Regions from separate parts of the Streptomyces sp. NPDC091280 genome, predicted to be linked through region 1. Evidence: riboswitches for the same ligand, from Rfam matches in the RefSeq annotation. Region 1 holds a riboswitch; the other holds the start of a gene.
What was found. A riboswitch is a leader RNA that binds a small molecule or an ion and turns the genes downstream of it on or off. The one in region 1 is predicted to bind glycine.
Positions count from the first base shown of each region.

Region 2: another riboswitch for glycine. It lies ahead of gcvP (aminomethyl-transferring glycine dehydrogenase); the one in region 1 lies ahead of gcvT (glycine cleavage system aminomethyltransferase GcvT).

Region 1 is NZ_JBIVUZ010000014.1:304,901-308,298, reverse strand. Features, by position in the region: gene glyA (serine hydroxymethyltransferase) at 1-166, opposite strand, end outside; gene gcvH (glycine cleavage system protein GcvH) at 181-561, opposite strand; gene gcvT (glycine cleavage system aminomethyltransferase GcvT) at 672-1,799, opposite strand; glycine riboswitch at 1,942-2,044, opposite strand; gene ACIQPR_RS37720 (AAA family ATPase) at 2,194-2,883, shown strand; gene ACIQPR_RS37715 (enhanced serine sensitivity protein SseB) at 2,948-3,398, shown strand, end outside.
Region 2 is NZ_JBIVUZ010000015.1:9,062-12,459, reverse strand. Features, by position in the region: gene gcvP (aminomethyl-transferring glycine dehydrogenase) at 1-1,473, opposite strand, end outside; glycine riboswitch at 1,654-1,749, opposite strand; gene ACIQPR_RS38000 (PRC-barrel domain-containing protein) at 1,864-2,235, shown strand; gene ACIQPR_RS37995 (DNA polymerase IV) at 2,157-3,398, opposite strand, start outside.

The sequences.
Region 1 (3,398 bases):
CGTACTTGTTGGTGAGGACCGAGCCCTGCGCCTCCATGACCGCGAGCGGAGCGAAGTTCTCCGAGGCGATCATCTCCAGCGTGGACTGCTGCCGCCGCAGCTCGGCGTCGACGGCGGCGGCGATGTCCGGGTCGAGTTCGTGCAGGGGAGTGTTCAGGACGGACATGGGTCTACGACTCCTCAGCCGGCGGTGAAGGCGGTGTACTCGTCGGCGGAGAGCAGGTCGCCCGGCTCGTCCGTGATCCGCACCTTGAAGAGCCAACCGCCGTCGAAGGGCTCGGAGTTGACCAGCGCGGGCTCGTCCACGACGGCCGTGTTGATCTCCACGACCTCGCCGGTGACCGGCGCGTACAGGTCCGACACCGACTTCGTGGACTCCAGCTCGCCGCAGGACTCGCCCGCGGTCACCGTGGAGCCGACCTCGGGGAGCTGGGCGTAGACGACGTCACCGAGCGCGTTGGCCGCGAACTCGGTGATGCCGACCGTCGAGACACCGTCGACGGCGGCCGTCAGCCACTCGTGTTCCTTGCTGTACCGCAGATTCTCGGGGTGGTTGCTCATGGCGTGGATTCTCCTGTACGCGGGGGACTGCTGGTGAAGGGGGGAATGCGGAAGGACTCGTCGAGCGGGGGCGATCCGCCCCGGTCACGGACCCGACGCTACGACGACTGTCACTTCCGGCGCTTGTAGAAGGGGAGCGCCACGACCTCGTACGGCTCGTGGCTGCCCCGGATGTCCACACCGACACCGGCCGTGCCCGGCGCCGCGTGCGCGGCGTCGACGTAGGCCATGGCGATCGGCCTGCCCAGGGTGGGGGAGGGGGCGCCGGAGGTGATCTCGCCGATCACCTCGCCGTCGGCGACGACGGAGTAGCCCGCCCGCGGGACGCGGCGGCCCTCGGCGATCAGGCCGACCAGGACGCGCGGCGGCTGCGAGGCGGCGCGTTCGGCGGCGGCCTCCAGGGCGGCGCGGCCGACGAAGTCGCCGTCCTTCTCGAACTTCACGACCCGGCCGAGTCCGGCGTCGAAGGGGGTCAGGGAGGTCGACAGCTCGTGGCCGTACAGCGGCATGCCGGCCTCCAGGCGGAGCGTGTCCCGGCAGGACAGGCCGCAGGGGATGAGCCCGGCCGGGGCCCCGGCCTCGGTCAGCGCCTCCCACAGCTTCTCCGCGTCGGCGGGGGCGACGAACAGTTCGAAGCCGTCCTCGCCGGTGTAGCCGGTGCGGGCGATCAGCGCGGGGACGCCCGCGACCGTGCCGGGCAGACCGGCGTAGTACTTGAGGCCGTCCAGGTCCGCGTCCGTGAGCGACGCGAGGATGCCGGGGGACTCGGGGCCCTGGACGGCGAGCAGGGCGTAGGCGTCCCGGTCGTCGCGGACGATCGCGTCGAAGCCCTCCGCGCGTTCCGTCAACGCGTCCAGGACGGTCTGCGCGTTCGACGCGTTCGCCACGACCATGTACTCGCTCTCCGCGAGCCGGTAGACGATGAGGTCGTCCAGGATGCCGCCGTCGGCGCGGCAGATCATGGTGTAGCGGGCGCGGCCCACGCCCACGGAGGCGATGTTGCCGACGAGCGCGTGGTCGAGGAGCCGGGCGGCCTGCGGTCCGGTGACCGTGATCTCGCCCATGTGGGAGAGGTCGAAGAGGCCTGCCTTCGTGCGGACGGCGAGGTGTTCGTCGCGCTCCGAGCCGTAGCGCAGCGGCATGTCCCAGCCGGCGAAGTCGGTCATCGTCGCACCGAGCGAGCGGTGCAGCGCGTCGAGCGCGGTGCGGCGCTTCTCGGGGGTGGCGGTACTGCTCATCGGTCGTTCTCCCAAGGCATGACGGCGAGGTCGTTCCTCCCCATCTGTCATCGGGACCTGAGAGGTTCGCCATGACCGCGCGGGCCATGGGTTGCACCTTGGGTGGGACCACCGGGACGGGCGGTCCGCTTTTCAGATGTGCCTCGCCCGCGCGGTAACTGGGCCTGAGAGATTCAAGGGAGGGACTTGCTCCTTCGGCGCCCCGGCAACGGATCGTTGCCTGGGGACTCTCCCGCGCGGATTCAAGCGGCCGGTATGCAGTTAGGCGCGCACATCATCGCACAGGCTTTGTAACAGGCCTGTGGCCGGAAGCGAACGGAACCGCGAGACACCGTGCATTACCTTCTCTTTACGTTCAGTGGGGAGAACCTTTCCTGAACCCCCAGGGAGGACGATCACGGTGACAAGGACCACGGTGTACGCCACGACCTCGGCCGTCGCGCTGCCGAAGCAGCCCACGGCCCCGGCCCGGGAGGCGTGCCCGGCCCGCCCGGCACCGGTCGTCCGCGACCTCCGCGAGCGGGCCGGCCGCAGCCCGCACGGACTCCGCTTCGGCCCCCGCGATCTCGTCGTCGTCACCGGCCTGCCCGGCAGCGGCAAGTCCACGCTGATGCGGCGCGCGGTGACCGCCGACAGCGCCCGCGTCGACAGCCAGGACACCCGGGACCGCTGGGACGCCCGGATGTCCGGCGTCCCGGGCCCCCTTCCGTACGCGGTGTACCGCCCGCTGGTCCGCCTCGCGCACTACGCCGGACTGCGCCGCACCCTGCGCTCCGCGTCCGGAGCCGTGGTGCACGACTGCGGCACCCAGAGCTGGGTGCGCGGCTGGCTGGCCCGCGCCGCGCACCGGCGGGGCGGCACCCTGCACCTGGTGTTCCTCGACGTCGGCCCGGACATCGCGCTCGACGGACAGCGCGAGCGCGGCCGGGGCGTCTCGCGGTACGCGTTCCTGCGCCACCGCCGGGCCGCCGCCCGCCTGTTGCGCGCCGTGGAGCGCGGCGACCTGCCGCACGGGGTGGGCTCGGCGGTGCTGCTGGACCGGGACGCGGCGGACGTGCTGCGCCGGATCGACTTCGCGGACTGAGCCGCTAGCCTTTTCTGCCACGGCACGTTCACAGCAGGCGGTTTCACCAGCAGGCGGTAGGTAGATGGACATTCCGGCGGGCTTCCCCGGTCAGGCGTACCCCCACCCGCATCCGCACGGCGGATGGCCCGGCAACGAGCTGGAGGAGGTGCTCTCGGTCTCCCTCGGCCTGCCCTCGGCCGGCGGCCGGATCATCGAGGTGCTGGCCCGCAGCTTCGTGTGGGTCCCGCTGCCCAGCGGCGGCGGCCCGCACAGCGGACCGCTGGACCTGCCCACGCTGGACATCGAGGGGCAGGCCTTCGTGCCGGTCTTCAGCTCCGAGGAGCAGTTCCGCCAGGTCGTCGGCTCGCATCTGTCGTTCACGATCGCGCCCGCGGTGGAGTTCGCGCGCGGGCTGCCCCCGCAGGTGGGCATCGCGGTGAACCCGGACGGCGTGGTCGGCATCCCGCTCCCGCCCGCCGCCGTCGCCGAGCTGTGCCGCGTCGGCCGTACCGCCCTCGACGGCCCCACCAGCG
Region 2 (3,398 bases), on a different contig from region 1:
GCGCAGCATCGCGGTCTCGGAACGGTGGTCCCGGAAGACGGGGTGCGTGAGGTACGCGTCGGTCCGCAGCAGCGCCTCGGGCAGCGTGTCCTCGGCACTCGCGTCCAGCGCCTCGATGTCTCCGTCGACCCCGAACGCGGTCCATACGGCGGCCAGTTGGGCACGCGTGGTGGTCTCGTCGCAGGCGATCGACACCTGGTCCGCGTCCACGAGACGGAGGTTGACGCCGTCCTCGCGGGCGGCGGCCACGACCTCGGCGGCCCGGCCGGGCACGCGTGCGGTCAGCGTGTCGAAGTAGCCGCCGTGCACGACCTCGACCCCGCCGGCGGTGAGCCCGGCGGCGAGGATCGTGGCGTAGCGGTGCGTGCGCCGCGCGATGCCCCGCAGCCCGTCCGGCCCGTGGTAGACGGCGTACATGCCGGCCATGACGGCCAGGAGCACCTGGGCGGTGCAGATGTTGCTGGTGGCCTTCTCACGGCGGATGTGCTGCTCGCGGGTCTGGAGGGCGAGGCGGTAGGCCTTGTGTCCGTCGGCGTCGACGGAGACTCCGACGAGCCGGCCGGGCAGGCTGCGGGCGAACTTCTCGTGCACCGCCATGTATCCGGCGTGCGGCCCGCCGAAGCCCATCGGCACCCCGAAGCGCTGGGTCGTACCGACCGCGATGTCCGCGCCCAGTTCGCCCGGCGACTTGAGCAGGGTGAGCGCGAGGAGGTCGGCGGCGACGGTGACGAGAGCTCCGAGTCCGTGCGCCTGCTCGATCAGCGGCTTGAGGTCGCGTACGGCACCGGAGGCGCCCGGGTACTGCACGAGCACGCCGTTGATCTCGCGCTCGGCGAGGTCGGCCGGGATGCCCTCGGCGAGGTCGGCGACGACGACCTCGACACCGGCCGGCTCGGCGCGGGTCTCGATCACGGCGATGGTCTGCGGCAGCGCGTCCGCGTCGACCAGGAAGAGGCCCTTCTTGTTCTTGCCCATGCGCCGGGACAGGGCCACGGCCTCGGCGGCGGCGGTGCCCTCGTCGAGCAGGGAGGCGCCGGAGGTCGGCAGCCCGGTGAGGTCGGCGACCATGGTCTGGAAGTTCAGCAGGGCTTCGAGCCGACCCTGCGAGATCTCCGGCTGGTACGGCGTGTAGGCCGTGTACCAGGCCGGGTTCTCCATGACGTTGCGCAGGATCACGGGCGGGGTGAACGTGCCGTAGTACCCGAGCCCGATCATGGAGCCGAGGACCTCGTTGCGGTCCGCGAGGGAGCGCAGTTCGGCCAGCACCTCGGCTTCGGTGCGGGCACCGGGCAGGTCCAGGGAGTCGGCGTTCTTGATCACATCGGGGACCGCGGCGGCCGTGAGCTCGTCGAGCGAGCCGTAGCCGACCTGCGCGAGCATCTTGGCCCGTGCTTCCTGGTCGGGGCCGATGTGGCGCTGCTCGAACGGAATGCCCTGTTCGAGCTCGGAGAGCGAGGGGCGAGGGGCGGTCATTTCGGGAGGCCTCCTGGTCGGACACGACCTTCGAGGGCACCACGACAGTGGGGTGCCCGGACGGCCTCCCCCTCTGTCATCTCAACCTGAGAGCTTCACCGGCCACCCGAAGGTCACCGGTTTTCACCGTCGGTGAGAGCGAGGGCCGTCGCCGGCACCCGCCCTGCTTTCCAGAGTGACCTCGTCCGTGCGGTACGTGAGCCTGAGAGATTCCGGGGAGGATTTGCTCCTTCGGCGCCTCCGATGAAGTCTGGAGGACTCTCCCGCACGGGGTCAGCAGCCGCTGGCCAGCCTACCAGCGAGCGACGAAGCCGGGCCTTCGAGTGGCCACCGGCCCGAATGTGCTCTTTTGTAGAGTTTACGGATGAGTTGCGACCAGGAGGAGGGCCCGTGCAGACCGATATCGATCCGCGCAACCTGATCGGCCGCAAGGCGTTCGACCGCACCGGCGCCAAGATCGGCACGATCGACGAGGTCTACCTCGACGACGCGACCGGCGTGCCGGAGTGGGCGGCCGTACGCACCGGCCTGTTCTCCAGGGACGCCTTCGTCCCCCTGGAGCCCAGCGAGCTGATCGAGGGCACGCTGCACATCCCCTTCGACCGCTCCCTGATCAAGGACGCCCCCGACTTCGGCGTGGGCCGCCATCTCTCCCCCGACCAGGAACTCCAGCTCTACCACCACTACGGCCTGGACGTGGCCCCGCCGCCGTCCCTCCCGGACAGGGACTTCGGCAAACTGGCGGGCTCGGACGACGGCTGAGCCGAAACGGCGGGCGGGCCGACGGGTCTTCGGTCCTCCGGGGGCGGCACCAACTGCCCTGACCCGTCGGCCGGTTCACCCGTGTCCAGCGTCACCAACGGCAACGGCTGAGCCGGCTCCAGCTCGGGATCGTCCGTCCTGAACGTCCGGACCCGCCCCGGTCCGACATCTCCCGGCGTCTCGAACCGCACGGTGACCCGCCCCAGCCCGCTGCCCTGCACCCACCCGTGCCCGAACCCGCGGTGGTGCACATCGTGCCCCGCGGGCCAGCGTCGCTCCACGAGCGCGGGCTGCTCCCCCTCACCGTCCTCCTCCTCGGTGTGCTCCTCCTCAAGAAGGTCGACCTGCTCCCCCGCCGCCTGTGCGAACAGGTCCTCCTGCGTGTAGTCGGCGAGCCCGGAGACCCCGACTCCGAGCAGCCGCACCCCACCCGTGGTGTCCACGGAGTCCAGCAGCCGGGCCGCAGCCTCCCGCACCACACCGGGGTCGTCGGTGGGCCCGCGCAACGTCTCGGACCGGGTCAGCGTCGAGAAGTCGTACCGCCGCACCTTGAGCACGATGGTGCGCCCCGACAGGCCGGCGCCCCGCAGCCGCCGCACACACCGGTCGGCGAGGCGCTGCACCTCCAGTCCCACCCGGACCCGGTCGTGGATGTCGACGTCGTAGGTGTCCTCGACCGACACCGACTTGGTCTCCCGCTCGGCCACCACGGGCCGCTCGTCGTGGGCCAGCGCCATCGCGTACAGCGCGTGCCCGTGCGCCTTGCCCACCAGCCGTACGAGCTCGTCCTCGCCCGCTTCGGCGATCTCGTCGACCGTGGTGATCCCGGCCCGCCGCAGATGGTCGCCCGTGGCCGGTCCGACCCCCGGCAGCGTGCGCACCGACAGCGGCCCGAGCAGGGTCCGCTCGCTCCCGGGCTCGATCAGCACCAGCCCGTCGGGCTTGGCACGCTCGGAGGCGATCTTCGCGAGCATCTTGGAAGCGGCCAGGCCGACCGAGCCGGTGAGTCCCGTGACGGCCCGTATGTCGGCGCGCAGCCGCTCCCCGGCCCGGCGGGCCGACTCGCCGTCCCAGGCCGCCCGCCCGGCCTCCAGGTCCACGAACGCCTCGTCCAGGCTCAACGGCTCCACGAGCGGCGACAGCGCCCGCAGCAGCGCCATGAC